Regions from separate parts of the Candidatus Clostridium eludens genome, predicted to be linked through region 1. Evidence: riboswitches for the same ligand, from Rfam matches in the RefSeq annotation. Region 1 holds a riboswitch; the other holds the start of a gene.

Region 1 (9,074 bases):
TCCTGGTGCCACTGCATTTACCCTTATATTTCTGTCTATCAAAGACAAGGCCATAGAACGGGTAAAAGATACTATTGCACCTTTCGTACAAGAATAGTCCAAAAGTGTTTCATTACCATTGTAAGCAGTTATAGATGATGTATTTATTATAGAACAGCCCGGTTTAAAATAAGGTAAAACAGCCCTTGTAAGATAAAACATACTAAATATATTTGTCCTAAAAGTTCTCTCCAATTGTTCATTTGTTATATCCTCAATACTATTCTGCGTAAATTGTACTGCAGCATTATTTACCAACACATCTATCTTATTAAACTTATCTATGGTCTTTTTAACGGCGATATTACAGAAATTGTTATCTGAAATGTCCCCCGACAGCAATAAACATTGTCTTCCATTGGCTTCAATAACCTTTTTTGTATCTTCTGCATCATTGTGTTCATCATAATAAACTATTGCCAAATTGGCACCTTCCTTTGCAAAAGCCACAGCAACCGCTTTTCCTATGCCGCTGTCTCCCCCTGTGATTAATACAACTTTATCTTTTAGCTTACCAGTTCCTATGTAATCTGGACTTTCAAATATAGGTATTGGATTCATCTCAGATTCGATTCCTGGATGTCTATTTTGTTTCTGTTCTGGAACAGATTTGGGAAAGTTCAAGTAAAATTTATTATTCATATTATAATCCTCCTACTACTTTAAAATCAATTAACAATAGTATGGATAACTATAGAAATTATAATTCATCAAATATCCTAAACCATTAATTTCTAAATAATTTTACATCAACAAAAAAGAGTAAGCTCAAAGCCTACTCTCTTAATTTCCCGCATTATAACCAAAATACCGTTGTTCTTTCATTGATACCTATCTTCTACAATAGGTGGGCGCTCTCACTGATATCTCTATCGCCTTAATGCCTTAAAGGTCTCATAAAAGGTCCATATCCACATCCGTCTGTTGAACTCCCTTAACTTGACTGTAGGTTCAAGATAAGAACTTCACAAATATTTCAGAAATTATTTAAATTACTTACTTTGGTGCGAAGGATGGGACTTGAACCCACACGAAGTTACTCGCTACCCCCTCAAAGTAGTGCGTCTGCCTATTCCGCCACCTTCGCATTAATTATATCTTTAAAAATAGCAAAATATTTAATCAATAATTAACTACTTAACTTCCACTAACTCCAAACATTTCACACTCTATTGTCCTCACATTACAATAGTATTATAATCACTTTTCATAAGGCTGTCAACTAAAATTTAATAATGAGCTTATTAGTAAAAAGCCTTTATACAAAAATTTATAAATTCTGTAATTTACCTCCACCCTCTTAATATATTTATCTGTTTCCTTAAAAGGTATATAGTCAAGATTTTCCCCGTCTGTTGAATGCTCCGAATCACTTAACCACTTTTGTACATTACCCCTGCCCCCATTATATGCAGCTAGGACCAGCTTCATGTTGTTGTTAAATTCCATCTTTAAATCATTTAAATACCAGCATCCCATTCTAATATTAAATTCCGGATCATATAGCATACCTTCTTGAAAATCTGTTATATTCATCTTTTCTGCTGCCCATTTAGCCGTATCCGGAGTTATTTGCATGAGACCTATGGCATTTTTATTTGATTTTACATTTCTTTTAAAATTACTCTCTGTCTTAATTACAGCCATTACAAAATAGGCATCCAGACCATACTCTTTAGAATATTTTACTATGTAATCTGAATATTTTAAAGGAAAGTAATATCTTATAACACTCTTTGCACTGAATATTGCTATTATTATCAATAGTACTATTACTATTTTACTTTTAGATTTCAATCTTATATATGCCTTAATATTACACTTTAAGGCACTCCACCCCCTATAATTTCAAAGTTATTTTATTTAATATTTCTTTTAACTGTCTTTTAGTTTCATCTAAAGTATTTGAATTATCCAACACAAAATTAGCATATTTTTTCTTTTCTTCTAAAGACATTTGAGAATTTATTCTATCAATTATCTGCATCTCTGTCAACTTATCTCTTTCTTTTACTCTACACATTTGGATTTTTTTACTTACCCATACCAGTAAAATCATATCCGTGTATTTGTGGAATCCATTTTCTATGAGAGTAGCTCCATCTATTACACAAAGCCTTTCACCTTTTTTGCCTAATTCATCTACTTTTTTAAATATTTCTTTTTTTATAAAAGGAATTATGATATTTTCATATCTATTTTTTTTATCTATATCTGAAAATATATAATCCCCCAACTCTCTTCTTTTTAACTTTCCTGAGCTGTCAATAAATCTTTCTCCGAAAACAGACTTTACTTTATCAATTATTACACTATGTTTTTCAACTACATCCCTAGCTACAATATCAGCATCTATTATCTTTATCCCTTCTTCTTTTAACATGCTGGAAACAGTACTTTTTCCACTCCCTATACCTCCCGTAAGTCCTATTTTAATCATGTCCCCACCCCTGTTTTAATTATTTTATTTAGCCTCGTACCAATTTTGCCCTATACTTATATCCACCTCAAGAGGAACTTTCAATTTAAACACATTTTCCATTTCCCATTTTACAATACTTTTTACATCTTCCAGTTCATCTTTATATACATTTAAAACCAGTTCATCGTGAACTTGAAGTATTATCTTGCTTTTAAAATTACTATGTTCCAATTTATCATACACATTTACCATAGCTATTTTTATAACATCTGCTGCACTTCCCTGAATAGGGGTATTCATGGCTAATCTTTCCCCTAATGCTTTCATTATTTTATTAGAAGATCTTATTTCTGGTATAAACCTTCTTCTATTTAATAGTGTAGTAACATAAAAGTTTTTTTCAGCTTGTTCTACTATATTATCCATATATAATTTTACATTGGGGTATCTTTCAAAATACGTATCTATATAAGATTTTGCTTCTCTTCTGGATATATTTAAATTTCTGGCTAAACTGAAATCTCCAATACCATATACTATACCAAAATTCACAGCCTTTGCATTACTTCTCTGAGTAGATGTAACTTCATCTAAAGGAACTTTAAATACCTCTGAGGCAGTCTTACTATGAATATCACTATGATTTATAAATGCATCTATTAAATTTTCATCACCTGAAATATGAGCTAATATCCTAAGTTCTATTTGTGAATAATCTGCAGAAAGTATAATACAATCTTCATTATCCGGCACAAATATTTTCCTTATTTCTTTTCCCATTTCATATTTTATAGGTATGTTCTGAAGATTAGGTTCAGTACTTGAAAGTCTTCCTGTAGTAGTTACCGTTTGATTAAAATTCGAATGAATTTTACCATCTTGCTCTATTACTCCTTTTAATCCTTCAATATACGTAGAATATAATTTAGTCAGCTGTCTGTAATAAGTTATTTTTTCAATTATAGGATGTTTGTTTTGTAATTTTTCTAACACATCTGCATTAGTGGAATATCCTGTTTTAGTCTTTTTTATAACAGGTAAATCCAATTTTTCAAATAATATTTTGCCAAGCTGCTTTGGAGAATTTATGTTGAATTCTTCTTCAGAAAGAGAATATATTTCCTTTTGAACCTTGCCTATTTCTATCTTAAATTTATCTTCTAGTTGTATTAACTTATCTCTATCTACCTTGAACCCTTCATATTCCATAGATGCAAGCACATAGATAAGAGGCTGCTCTACTTTATACAGTAAGTGATCCATATTGGCATCTGATATTTTCTCTTTTAAAACAGAATATAGTTTGCTAAATAATGTGATTTCTTTTATAAAATAATCCTGATCTTCCTTTGAAATTTCCATCCCCAAATATTCCTTAATAATATCTGCCAATTCATAGTTAGCTCTGGCAGGATCCATTAAGTAAGATGCTATCTTTATATCAAATTCTATGCCTAGAAGTTTTATTCCCATTCTATGAAGTATACTGCAAGGTATTTTTACATCATAGCTCACTTTACTTAGGCTGGAATCTTCAAATAAAAGTTTTGCTGTTTCTACTGCCCTAACACCATTTTCATTATATATTTTTTTCATATCTATTTGAAAGTTTTTTTCTCCTATATTTACAAATATTTTATCTATATAGCTTTTAGAATAACTATTTTCATTTACAACTTTAAAATTAATATGCAATAAATTATTCTTTATAGCTGTGGTAGATAAATATTGTGCAAAATTACAAAATTTATGCAAATTATCTATAATATCAAATTTTACTTGAAAATTTTCTATTTTATCTTTCTCTCTTTCTTCCATTTTAGGTATTTTGTCTACCAAAGATTTAAATTGTAGTTTTTCAAATAATTTTCTTAAGCCTTCAGCATCATACTGTTCTTTAGACTCAATAGATTGCAGATCTATTTCTATAGGAACATCTGTAACAATAGTAGCAAGTCTTTTGCTAAATACAGCCTGTTCCATATAATTTTCCAGATTTTCTTTTAACTTTTTTCCTTTAATACTATCTATATTCTGAAATACATTTTCTATACTTTTATACTCTCTTATAAGCTTAAAAGCAGTTTTTTCTCCTATACCAGGAACTCCTGGTATATTATCTGAAGTATCTCCCATAAGTCCTTTTACATCTATAAACTGTGTGGGAGTTACTCCATACTCATCTATCATTCTATTTCTATCATATATCTCCTTTTGTGTTATACCTTTTTTGGTTATGACGATCTTTACTGAATCCGTAGCCAATTGAAGGGCATCCCTATCTCCAGTAATTACATATACCTCTATACCCTGATTTTCTGCAAAAGTAGATAATGTTCCCATGAGATCATCAGCCTCAAATCCGTCTATTTCAAAAATATTTATAGATAGAAGATTCAATATTTCCTTAACTATTGGAAATTGCTGTGACAGTTCAGGAGGCATTTTTTTTCTACCTGCTTTATATTCACTGTACTTATCATGTCTAAAGGTAGGTGCACTTCTATCAAAAGTACATACTATATAACTAGGTTCAATCTCTGTTTTCATTTTTAACAGCATATTTACAAATCCATAAACTGCATTTGTATGAATTCCCTCTGAATTAGTTAAATCAGGCAGAGCATAAAAGGCCCTATTCATTAAGCTGTGCCCATCCAGTATCAATAATTTTTCCTTAGACATATAATCACCTCCAAAATTTTATTTTAGATGCCTTTCAACAAATCAAGTGATTCTTAGGTTCAGGTGGAGTTTGCTCATGAGGAATGCTTTTCTCCAACTTCTATATTATAACATCTTACTATATCTGCTCTCTACTACTTAGATACCTTGTTAACACATAATTTATTTAATTCCCAGCACCTCAAACAGCTTTTTATAATTTATGTCTGTTTCAATACCACATTTATGCCAATGGTTCTTACATCCACAATAATCAAGGATAACACATTGAGGTACTAAATTCAAATCTCTAGCCTTTAAGCCTCCTTCTATTAAATTTAACACACATGCTATACCCACAATACCTATGTCTCCATATTTAATATCTTTTGTGTTAGAAAAAGCATCACTTTCATGGGGAACTATATAAACTTTAAAATTATGTTGTTCTCCTGTTTTACCCAATATATTAACTTTGCACTTTTCAGAACAATTCATACATATAAAACCTTCATTTACTTTTTTTCTTCTGCATACTCCATAAGGTTTTAGACACATACAGGCAGGAATAATAACTTTTTTATCATTTGTTTTCAAAAATGTATTTCTAAAAGCCTTGTTTAAAATTTCTGCTCCCACCATATTAAGATGATACTCAACTTCTTTACGTCCACAAAAAATATTATCTTCTCTCGTTTCATAAAATTTATATTCATTATTCAGAAAGCTTTTAACTTCTGAAGTATAAATTCCAAGTGCTTTCATAGATTCTTTTTCAAACCAAACTGCTGTTTTGACAGCTATGTCCATTATATCAGATACATAATTTTCATCATTATTTTTAAAAAATGAATTCCATATATTCATTCTTTTAACTTCATATCTAAATTCTCCTGATGCCTTAAGCCATATTATCAATTTTTTAAAATCATTTCTACTATATGATGTATAAATCCTATCTTGGTCATCTACATTAATTAAAAGATATTTATATGACAGTTTTCCCCTTAAATTATCTATATAACTTTTAAAAACCCATGAATACTTTCTTATACTTGAAAGCAAAATTAAAATTCTACAGGGCACTTTAGGTGCATTTAATGCCTTTTTTATATACACATTCCACAAAACTCCTATAATTAAAAATTCCAATTCATATTCTTCCCTACTTCGCAATTTCCCTACATTGGAATATACAATATAGTCCATAAAATCATCTATTATATTATCTGTTCTAACTCTAATTTTTTGTAATACTTTACTGGCAAAATCAGATATAAATTTATAATATTCATTAGAATTATGGAATTTATATCTAAGATCATAAGTTATACAATTCTTCATATACTTTCTCTCCTAATTATAGTTTATACAAATAGTTTTTGCTTTTATAATAATTTAATTATTTTTTATATATTTTTACAAAATAATTCATTTTATGATATATGTACCAATATATCCAGCAATTTAATAAGGATATACTTTGGAAATACTGTTAAAATAACAATTATAAGATAAGACAAGCCTAAACTTCCAAAAACAGGATGAAGTGCGGGGAATAACAATTATTTGAGGTGAATCTTTTTATTAGAAAGTAGGACAATCCCTGTCCAAACCTGTCAGCTAACCTCGTAGGCAAAATAGGGAGGATACTTATGAATTTTAAAAAAATCAGAACAATACTATTTGCAGCAACTTTTTCTATGTTATCTTTTTCACAGGTTTATGCAGCTAATTATACAGTAAAACCCGGAGATTCTCTATTCAAAATAGGCGTATTATTTAAAACTGACGCAGACACCATTATGAAAAATAATAATTTGACAAACAGCCAAATATATCCAAATCAAATCTTGTATGTTAATTCAAAAACATATACTGTAAAAACTTCAGACACACTTTACTTAATAGCAAAAAAATATAACATATCTCTTAACGCATTAATTGCCGCTAATAATAATGTAGACCAATATATTTATCCAGGTCAAGTATTAAATATACCTTCTGGTTCAGTTTTTAAAAGTACAAGCTCTTCAGATCCAATAGTACCTTATAGTCAAAGTGATTTAGACTTATTAGCCAGACTAGTAACTGCAGAAGCTGAAGGCGAGCCTTATATGGCCAAAGTAGCTGTGGCTGCTGTAGTTTTAAACAGAGTACAAAGTCCAAGCTATCCATCTACTATAAAAGATGTAATATATGAAGTATCAGGAGGATATTATCAATTCACTCCGGTCTCCAATGGATGGATAAACAATCCAGCCTCTGATGATTCAAAAAAAGCTGCTTATGAAGCACTCTACGGCTCCGACCCAACAAATGGTGCATTTTATTATTTTGATGACAGCACAACAAATACCTGGCTCTGGTCAAAGAAAATTGCCTTGAGAGTGGGCAAAATGGTATTTGCATATTAGTCTTAAAGTAAAAAATTAAGGCATAAGTAAAAATATTATTTAACCTATAAATTACTTATGCCAAATTTTTTTATTTATTAAGTTTTTTATATATTATATCTCCAATAGTTTGAAGTAACTGAACGATTATTACAAGTATTACTACAGTATAAATCATTATATTAGTTTGAAATCTATAATATCCGTAATTTACTGCCACATTTCCAAGTCCTCCTCCACCTACTGTACCAGCCATAGCAGAATAACCTACTATACTTATAACTGTAAGTGTTATTCCAAGTACTATAGATGGAAGAGCTTCTTTTAGCATAACTTTAAATATTATCTGAATATTGCTTGCCCCAAAAGATTTTGATGCCTCTATCACTCCAGGATCTACTTCCTTAAGCGAAGATTCAATTACTCTTGCTGCAAAAGGTGCTGCAGCAACAGTAAGAGGAACTATAGCAGCTGTAGTACCTATAGCTTTTCCCACTATAAGTTTTGTCAATGGAAAAATGGCTATCATAAGTATTATAAATGGAAATGACCTAAGCAAATTTACTATTACATCTAAAACTTTATAAACTGCTTTATTGGGTCTAAGACCTCCTGATTGTGTCACTATTAATAAAACTGCCGGTATAAATCCTATAATTACTGCAAACACTGTAGAAACTATTACCATATAAAAGGTTTGTCCTATGGCAGGAAATAATACCTCTTGAAATATTTGGCTGAAATTCATATCACTCTACCTCCCATACTACGTTTTTTGAAGAAAGATACTTACATATGACTTCCTTATCTTTTTCATTTATATTTATTACTAAACTTCCTAATACATTATCTCGAAATTTCTCGAGTTTCCCCCAGACTATGGAAAATTTTATATTCAGCTCTATGGCCATGGAAGTTATTAGATTATCCTGACTTATTTCTTTCGGAAAAAATATCCTTACATTTATACCTCTTTCAGGAAGTAATTTTTCATTTCCCAGTAATTTCTTTAAGTACTCTCCTGGCTTTAAGAATACTTCTTCTACCTCCCCCTCTACTTTTATCTCACCCTCATCAATGATTGATACTTTATTACATATTTCTTTTATTACTTCCATTTGGTGGGTTACTACAACTATAGTTAATTTAAATTCTCTATTTATCTTCTTTAAAAGTTCAAGTATAGATTTAGTAGTATTAGGATCTAAAGCAGAAGTGGCTTCATCACAAAGTAATATGCTGGGATTTAATGCAAGTGCCCTGGCAATAGCCACTCTTTGTTTTTGTCCCCCACTTAATTGTCTTGGCATACTTTCTGCTTTATCCTCAAGTCCCACTAAATTCAATAATTCTTTTACCCTATCTTTTATTTTCTTTTTGTCAAATCCCCATACTTCCAGTGGAAGTGATATATTGTCATATACATTTTTCCTATTTAACAAATTAAAATTTTGAAATATCATACCTAAGTCTTTTCTGAAAACTCTTATTTCTTTTCCTCTTAAGTCTTTTACTTCTTTGTCCATTATTTTTATACTTCCCGTATCATAAGT
Region 2 (9,074 bases), on a different contig from region 1:
TTTGTTTTAAATCCTAGATAGAATTTTGTTAAAATAACATAATCTCAGGAGGAAAGTAAATGAAGAAAGGTATATCGGCTTCTAAAGGCTATGCAATAGGCAGGATAATTATAAAAGAAGAAAGTAAAGTAGACATTCAAAAAATATATGTGACCAATGTATTAGAAGAAAAAGTTAGATTTGAAAAAGCATTGAGGCTATCTAAAGACCAACTTGAACATGTAAAAATTAAGACTAAAAACCAATTGGGAGAAGATAAAGCAGAAGTATTTGAAAGTCATATTATGCTTTTAGAGGATATAGAATTTGCGGGTGCTATAAAATTGAAAATAGAGAAAGAGCATATAAATGCAGAAAAAGCTCTTTATGATATAGTAAATCGGTATGTTGAGGCATTTCAGGTTATGGAAGATGAGTATATAAGAGAGAGGGCAAATGATATAAAGGATGTAGGTAACAGGATACTTGTCAATCTTATGGGAAGTAGAGTATCTTTAGGTAACTTCCTAGATAATACAGTGATTGCTGCACATGATTTAACACCGTCAGATACAGCACAGTTGGATAAAAATAAGGTAGTAGCATTTATTACAGACCTTGGTGGAAAAACTTCACATAGTGTTATCATGGCTAAGGCTTTTGAAATACCGGCAGTAGTGGGTATGAAAGATATAACCAGTTCCGTTAAAAATGGAGATTTAGTTATTGTAGATGGAGTGGAAGGTATAGTTATAGTAAATCCAAGTGAACATTTGATAGAAGAGTATAAAATTAAAAGAGAAAATTATAATAGGGAAAGAGAAAAGCTTAAAAGTTTAATAAATTTAAAGATAGTTACAAAGTCAGGAAAACGAATAAAGATTCTTGGAAATATAGGGAAGCCTGAAGATATAGAACATGTTTTAAAAAATGGAGGCGAGGGTGTAGGCCTTTTTAGAACTGAATTTTTATACATGGATAGGGATAATATGCCTGGGGAAGATGAACAATTTGAAGCCTATAAACATGTGCTTGAGAAGATGAAAAATAAATCTGTAGTTATAAGAACGCTGGATATAGGGGGGGACAAAAAATTACCATATTTTCCTATGGAGGAGGAGATGAATCCTTCATTAGGTTATAGATCCATTAGGATGTGTCTTCATAGAAAAGATATATTTAAAGTCCAATTAAGAGCTCTTTTAAGGGCATCGGTTTTTGGACATTTGAAAATAATATTTCCTATGATAAGTTCTGTAGAAGAATTTTTACAGGCTAAGAAAGTATTACAAGAATGTATGGGGCAACTCACTAGAGAAAAAAAAGAATTTAATAAAGATTTACAAACTGGAATAATGGTAGAGGTACCTGCTGCTGCAATAAATGCAGAAGAAATGGCTAAATATGCAGATTTTTTTAGTATTGGAACCAATGATTTAATACAATATACTTTAGCTGTAGATAGAATGAATGAAAAAGTGGCTTATCTTTATGATCCAATGCACCCAGCGGTATTAAGTCTTATAAAGACTACTATAGAGGCTGCCCATAAAAATGGCAAATTATGTAGTATGTGCGGAGAAATGGCATCAGATGAAAATGCCATTAAGTGTCTAGTACAATATGGACTAGACGAGTTTTCTATGAGTCCTCAATCTATATTGAAAATAAAACAACTTATTAAAAACTACTGATATAAAATAAGAATATCAGTAGTTTTTAGTATATAACTATTATGATATAATCTAATTAAGGTATGGAATAGTAACAATACCATTTTATATAAAGGGAGGATTGTATAGTGAAATTAAAAAAATTAAATTATTTAACATGTTTACTGTTGGTTGTTTTGGCTCTAGGATTTACATCTTGTTCTTCTAATAAGGACAGTTCTTCTACTAAGGTAAATAATAATGATAATAATGGTTCTTATAATACGGATAAGGAAAAAGTAAGTTCAAATGCTGTAACTGTTGATAATAAAGAGGATGAGAAAAGCAGTGAAAATACACAGTCTTCTTCTAAGGTTACCCGAAATACGGGTGGAATAAAATTCACAAAAAAAGAACTAGACGGTAACACTAAGATAACTTTTAATACTCCATGGAAAGATTCTGATACTGGAAACTATAGTGCTTGTATAGAAGGAAAGGGCAGTGAAGCGTTAGAAGAGGGAGTAGGAAAAATAATAATAAAAAATGGACAAAATCTTTATAGTTATGAAATAGAAAATAATAATGAAATATCACCTAAATATTTAGAATGGGCTGACGGACAAAATCTGTTAGTAGTTATAGGAGCATCCCAGGGAACATTAGCAAAAGGTGGAGATTTGTACATGCTTAATGTAAATACGGGAGAAATTACACTTTTAATAAAAACTACAAGTAAAAAGCAGCAAATAATGTCCGCAGAAAAAAATGGTAACAATATAAATTTAAAAGTAAATGTCTATGATGATGATGTATATAATGAATCTCATGTGGAAAATTGGGTCATTAATTCTTTTAATACAAATTTAAATGGCAAAATAGAAGTTAAAAACTCTGATGGGAAAGTGGTATATGAAATAAATGAATAAATCTCAGAAAATATATAATAAAGCTTTAAATAAATATAATAATGGATATATAGATTATGCTATAAAATTATGTGAGGAAAGCATATCCCTAGATATAAAAAATAAAGCATCAATTAACCTTAAGGGGCTTTTATTATATTTAAAAGGTGATTTGGATAAGGCACAAAAGCTTTGGAAAATGAATTATCAAATTAACGAAGATGAAGTTGCCCAAAAATATCTTGAGAGTTTAAAGAAGGATCATGAAAAGATTAAATTTTATAAAGAAGCTTTAATATTAACTGAACAATTTAAGATAGATGAAGCTCTAGTATTATTGGAAAAATGTGCTGAAAGTGATTTTAATTATATTAATGTAAATAACTATAGTGCAGTATGTTATATAAAAAAAGGTCAATATGCTAGAGCTTTGGAGAGGATACAAAATGTACTTAAGGTGGATATTAAAAATATTGAAGCTAAAGAAAATATGAGACTACTTGAAAATATGAATATAATAGGTAAAAAAAGTAATATAAAGAAAATATGCTATATTTCTTTAACTGGGCTTTTGGTGGTGATTTTTATATTTCTTGTTTTCAATATTAGTCATAAAGGAACTGTAAGCATTAAAAGTTTTTTTAACGCAGAAAATATAAAAACTAAAGGTTTAAATTCTCAAAATACTAAGAAAAAAGCTGGAAATATTAATGAAAAAATCAATCAAAATAAGGAAAATTATGAAAAATTAAAAGAAACTTTTCCTTCTGCAGATATACAAAATTATATAAAAAATAAAGATTATGATTCCATATATGTACAAGTTATAAAATGGAGAAACAAAAAATTGGAGGCTAGTGAAGAAAGTTTATTATCACAAGCTTCCCAGTTGTTAAATGTAGAAGGATGTGCTTATTTTTATAAATTGGGATGTAACTATTTAAATAACAAGGATTATAATGATGCAAGAACTTATTTAACAAAAGCCTATGAGTTTGGAATGGAAAATGAATTATATCCTCATATAGTTTATATGTTAGGAGCTTCTTTTGATTTCTCAGGAGATTCAAAAAGCACTATAAAATATTATACAGAATATGACCAAAAATTTTCTAGCGGCAGTTACGAAGAAACAGTGCTGTATAGGCTTGCTCTTATATATAAAGATTTAGATATGACGGCATCTAAAAATTATGCTAAAAGACTAGTAGAAACTTATCCTGAATCTATTTACAATAATTCACAAATAAATAATTTAATGAATTAAGGACTAAAAAAAGTTGACGTGAGAAATAATATAATATAGAATATAATTATAAGATATACCCCTGTGGGGTATAAGGAGGGTGAAAAATGGTAGAAGAAATAAAAGATATGAATTTTTCGGAGTCTGTTAAAGAATCGTCAACTCCTGTAGTGGTGGATTTTTGGGCTTCATGGTGTGGACCTTGCAAAATGCTTTCACCTGTAATGGAAGAGGTTTCAGATGAATTACAGGGAAAGGCTAAATTTTTTAAGATAAATGTAGATGAAAATCCTGTTACAGCAGCACAATTTAAAATTGGAAGTATTCCAACCGTAATGGTGTTTAAAGATGGAAGTGTAGTAGAACAATTTGTTGGGTTTAGGCCTAAAGATACAATAAAAGATGTTTTACAAAAACACATATAAATTAAACTTATATGTTGTGTCATTTTAATTTGTTGTAGTTTTATGTAAAAAATGTAATAGGGGGGTGAGGATACTTGGAACATAGGTATGATATTGCCATAGTAGGCAGCGGACCTGCGGGAATTTCTGCAGCTATTAATGCTAAGATAAGAAATAAAGATATTATTGTTTTTGGAAGTGAAGAACTCAGTGATAAATTGGTAAAGGCGCCTAAAGTTAATAATTACCTTGGGCTGCCAGACATGACAGGGCTGGGGCTGAAGGATAGCTTTAAAAGGCATTTAGATAATATGGGCATAGATATAACCCTTGAAAGAATAAATTCTATATATGCAATGGGAAAATATTTTGCACTTGCGGTTAATGAAAAAATGTATGAAGCAAATGCAGTTGTGCTAGCTACAGGTATAGAGTATACAAAGCCATTAAAAGGAGAAGAGGAATTTCTGGGCAGAGGAGTAGGATACTGTGCAACCTGTGATGCACCTCTTTACAAGGGCAAAATTGTTACTGTTATTGGATATAACAAAGAAGCAGAAAAAGAAGCTAACTACGTAAGTGAACTTGCCCAAAAAGTATATTATATACCCATATATAAGGAAAAATCTAATCTAAAAGAAAATATAGAGGTAATACAGGATAAAATTTTAGAGATATATGGAGCAGATAAAGCAGAAAAAGTTATTTTAAAAAATAGAGAAGTAACCACAGATGGGGTGTTTGTATTGAAAAACAGTATTGCACCAGATCAGCTTATGCCAGGACTTGTTCTAGAAAATGGACATATAAAAGTAGATATAGATATGAAGACCAATATAGAAGGGTGTTTTGCGGCAGGAGATTGTACTGGGAAACCATATCAATACATGAAGGCTGCAGGACAAGGACAAATAGCAGCACTTAATGCTGTTTCATACCTTGATGAAAAATAATAAATAGTAATTAAAAATTAAAACCTCGCTCATAGCGAGGTTTTAATTTTTAATCTACCATGAAAAACACATGGTTACCTATATATTTAATATTTCTCTTATTAATGTTTTTCATCCATTGAGATGTAGCTATCTTGGGGTTATAAAAGAAAGTAGATTTACCAGTAGGATCCACTCCTTTTAGTGCCTGAGATACTGCAGTATAACTATTTTTATTTGGAGTTACATTTATAGCTCCATTTTGTACACATGAAAAGGCTCCCTTTTGTTTTATTACACCCTGAACTGTCTTTGGAAATTCAGGGTATTTCAGCCTATTTAATATTACAGAAGCTACTGCTACCTGACCTTCAAAAGGCTCAGAATTACTTTCGGCGTAAACAACCTTAGCCATTAACTCCACATCCTCCTGAGTTATGTATATCTTTTGATTGGAGTAATTAAATACTTGCACAACTTCCTCTTGCTGATTAAGCAAATTAGGATTAGAATTGTTAAAATCCCCTGCACTTACTTTGCCAGAAGGCATTAGTAATAACAAAGGAAAAACTATAAAACAAAAAAATTTTTTCAAAATATATCCTCCTTGTTACCGACGGGGTTAGCTGACGGGTTCGGAAAAGGTATAACCTACGTACGTAAAGTACGATTCACCCCAAATAATACTGGTTTCCCCGTGTTTTTTTATAAAACTTAGGCTAATGATATTGTACCCACTTAGTAAGATAAAATACTAGAAAAAATATACTTTATTAAAATTTTATTAAAATAATTTATCATAGGGATATAAACGATATCAAATAGTATATAATTATTATAGATATTATTAACAGGATGGTGAAATTAGTGGAGTTATTGCAGCTAACGGTTAATTCAATAAAAAATATAAGTATAACTTCTGTTATGGATATATTAGTAGTAGCATATATACTTTATAAGGCATATATGCTTATAAAAGAAACCAGGGCAGAACAGCTTTTAAAAGGAATTGTACTTATAATATTTCTTATACCTATAAGCAGTTTTTTTCATTTGATTATGCTTAACTGGATACTTACAAAAACTTTGACTATAGGAGTTCTTTCTATTGTGATTATATTTCAACCGGAAATTCGTAGGGCACTTGAGCATTTGGGAAGAACTGCTTTTAATGATAAACATATATTAGCAGATGAAGAAGTGATGGAAAAGGTGATAACGGAAATTGGAATTTGTGTAGAAAATTTATCTCAAAGTAAGACCGGAGCTATTATTGTAATAGAGCAGGTTACGGGACTTGGAGATGTGATAAATACGGGAACAAAGTTAGATGCACTAGTATCATCTGCACTTTTAGAAAATATATTTGTAGTAAATACTCCACTACACGATGGGGCGGCTATAATAAGAAACAATAGAATAGTATCAGCGGGATGTTTCTTACCACTTACAAATAATAATGAATTAAATAAAAAATTGGGTACACGACATAGAGCTGCAATCGGAATATCAGAAAATTCTGATGCTTTGGTTATAGTAGTTTCAGAGGAAACAGGTATTATTTCTTTTGTTGCCAATGGAAAACTTATGAGAAATTATACGAAAGATAGATTAAAGAAGGTTCTTGCTGCTATAATGAAAAAAAGGTTTCAAAAAAAGGCTACATGGAGGGAGAGGGTGATTGAGTGGAAGAAAAAATTAAAGGACATCAAGTTTTAATTAAAATATGTTGTATTATTGCGGCATTCATTTTATGGTTATATATATTTAACGTACAAAATCCTACAATAGAGAGGAAAATTGTAGTACCTGTAAATATAATTAACGAGGATGTACTTGCTCAATCAAAACTTGTACAAATTGGAGAAAAAGAATTTAACATATCCCTTTTGGTAAAAGGAAGTGCCTCCGATGTATACTCAATTAAATCTGCTGATTTCCAATTGCAATCAGACTTGAGTTCCTATAGTATGAAAAAGGGAGAAAACAATATACCGGTATCAGTAAAAAAAAGTCCTGATAATATACATATAGTTAACAATGATAACTTATGGGTAAAATTGCAACTAGATGAACTAAAGCAAAAAAATATATCTATAAGAGTAGTATTGCAGGGAAAATCAAAGGAAGGATATTATGCCTTAGAGCCTATCCTAAAAACAGAACAGGCAGAAATTAGTGGTGCGGAAGATGTAGTAAGTAAAGTAAAAAGTGTTGTGGCAAAGTATGATTTGAAATCTGCCGGGAAAGATATAAATACTTCAATGCTTCTTCAGGCACAGGATATATCGGGAAATATAGTAAAAGATGTTACTATTAATCCATCCTCTGTTAATGTTACTATACCTGTGGGTAAAATTAAAACTGTACCCATAAGTATTAAATTTCAGAATAATATTGAAGATGCCAGTAAATTAATAACTACTGCTGAACCAGATAAGATAGATATAGCAGGAGAGGAAAGTGTTATAAGAAACATAAATGAATTAGATACAGAAGCTATTGACTTAAGTAAAATTCAAAATGAAGACACTCTTGAAGTAAAGCTTATAGTTCCTCAGGGTATAAAACTGGTGAACAATAATGGTGTGGTAAAGTTAAAAATAAATTCAGCTGAATTAAATAATACTAATAAAACCTCTCAGAAAGAAATGAATTTAAATATACAGGTTAAAAATTTAAATGACAGTTATACAGCTCAATTAAGTTCCAGTAGTGTATCTGTGGTAATTTCTGGCTCTGAAAGTGTTATAAATAGTCTAACTGAAAATGGTGTATCCTGTTATGTAGATGCAAGTTCATTCACTGAAGGAGAGCAGACTGCAAATGTAGTGGTATCTCTTCCAGAAGGAGTATCTTTGGTATCACAAGATCCACAAAATATTAAATTACAAATCAGTAAAAAGGCAGTGGAGGAACAAAATGTCAATAATAATGAATAATTTAAGTATAAATATAGACGAAGATCTTGAAAAATTAAAAATTAAAGTGGTAAAGAGACTAAAAGTAAGTAATAAACATATTAAGGAATTCAAAATACTTAAAGAGTCTATAGATGCCAGAAAAAAAAATAATATAAAGCTCAACTATTCTGTGGAAGTGGTTTGTGACGATGAAAATAAGATAGTGTCAAGGGCAAAAAATAAAGATGTGAAAATAAAAGAAGAAAATTTAACAGAAGATTTAATTTGTGGCACGAAAAAAATGGAAACCAGACCAATAGTTGTTGGCATGGGACCTGCAGGTATGTTTGCAGGTCTTTTGCTGGCTAAAAAAGGATATAGGCCTTTAATAATAGAAAGAGGGGAAAAAATTGAGCAAAGGATAACAACTGTAAATAAGTTTTGGGATACGGGAAAGTTGGATTTGGAATCTAATGTACAGTTTGGTGAGGGGGGGGCAGGCACTTTTTCTGATGGAAAGTTGACCACTAGAATAAAAGATAGAAGGTGCCAGTTTATTTTAGATACTTTTGTAAAATGTGGAGCACCAAAAGAAATCATATATAGTGGTAAACCACATATAGGAACGGATAACTTAAAAGTAGTAGTTAAAAATATAAGAAATAAAATACTGGAATTAGGAGGAGAAATATTATTTAAAAGTAGATTGGAAGATTTAGTAATAGCACATGGAAAACTAAAGGCTATAGTGGTAAATGGTAGTGAAATCTGCTGTGATAATCTAATATTGGCCATAGGGCATAGTTCAAGAGATACATATGAAATGCTTTATGAAAGAAATGTATTTATGGAACCTAAAGCATTTTCTATAGGTGTCAGGGTAGAGCACTCACAGCACATGATAGATATAAATCAATATGGGAAGTTTGCAGGTCATCCTAAATTAAGGGCAGCAGATTATAGATTAGTCTATAACAGTAGTGATGGAAGGGGAGTATATAGTTTTTGTATGTGTCCTGGAGGAGAAGTGGTAGCGGCATCATCAGAAGA

What was found. A riboswitch is a leader RNA that binds a small molecule or an ion and turns the genes downstream of it on or off. The one in region 1 is predicted to bind cyclic di-AMP.
Region 2: another riboswitch for cyclic di-AMP. It lies ahead of ACJDU8_RS11180 (cell wall hydrolase); the one in region 1 lies ahead of ACJDU8_RS04055 (cell wall hydrolase).

What each region holds. Positions count from the first base shown of each region.
Region 1 covers NZ_JBJHZX010000004.1:114,558-123,631, forward strand. The annotation lists gene ACJDU8_RS04020 (SDR family oxidoreductase) at 1-681, opposite strand, end outside; tRNA gene ACJDU8_RS04030 (tRNA-Leu) at 1,042-1,126, opposite strand; gene ACJDU8_RS04035 (lytic transglycosylase domain-containing protein) at 1,258-1,836, opposite strand; gene coaE (dephospho-CoA kinase) at 1,880-2,479, opposite strand; gene polA (DNA polymerase I) at 2,504-5,146, opposite strand; gene ACJDU8_RS04050 (DUF116 domain-containing protein) at 5,309-6,469, opposite strand; cyclic di-AMP (ydaO/yuaA leader) riboswitch at 6,638-6,778, shown strand; gene ACJDU8_RS04055 (cell wall hydrolase) at 6,781-7,542, shown strand; gene ACJDU8_RS04060 (methionine ABC transporter permease) at 7,613-8,269, opposite strand; gene ACJDU8_RS04065 (methionine ABC transporter ATP-binding protein) at 8,271-9,074, opposite strand, start outside.
Region 2 covers NZ_JBJHZX010000015.1:37,758-46,831, reverse strand. The annotation lists gene ptsP (phosphoenolpyruvate--protein phosphotransferase) at 60-1,673, shown strand; gene ACJDU8_RS11200 (DUF4652 domain-containing protein) at 1,781-2,560, shown strand; gene ACJDU8_RS11195 (tetratricopeptide repeat protein) at 2,553-3,806, shown strand; gene trxA (thioredoxin) at 3,893-4,210, shown strand; gene ACJDU8_RS11185 (NAD(P)/FAD-dependent oxidoreductase) at 4,285-5,142, shown strand; gene ACJDU8_RS11180 (cell wall hydrolase) at 5,192-5,716, opposite strand; cyclic di-AMP (ydaO/yuaA leader) riboswitch at 5,718-5,852, opposite strand; gene cdaA (diadenylate cyclase CdaA) at 5,989-6,840, shown strand; gene ACJDU8_RS11170 (CdaR family protein) at 6,807-8,063, shown strand; gene ACJDU8_RS11165 (NAD(P)/FAD-dependent oxidoreductase) at 8,044-9,074, shown strand, end outside.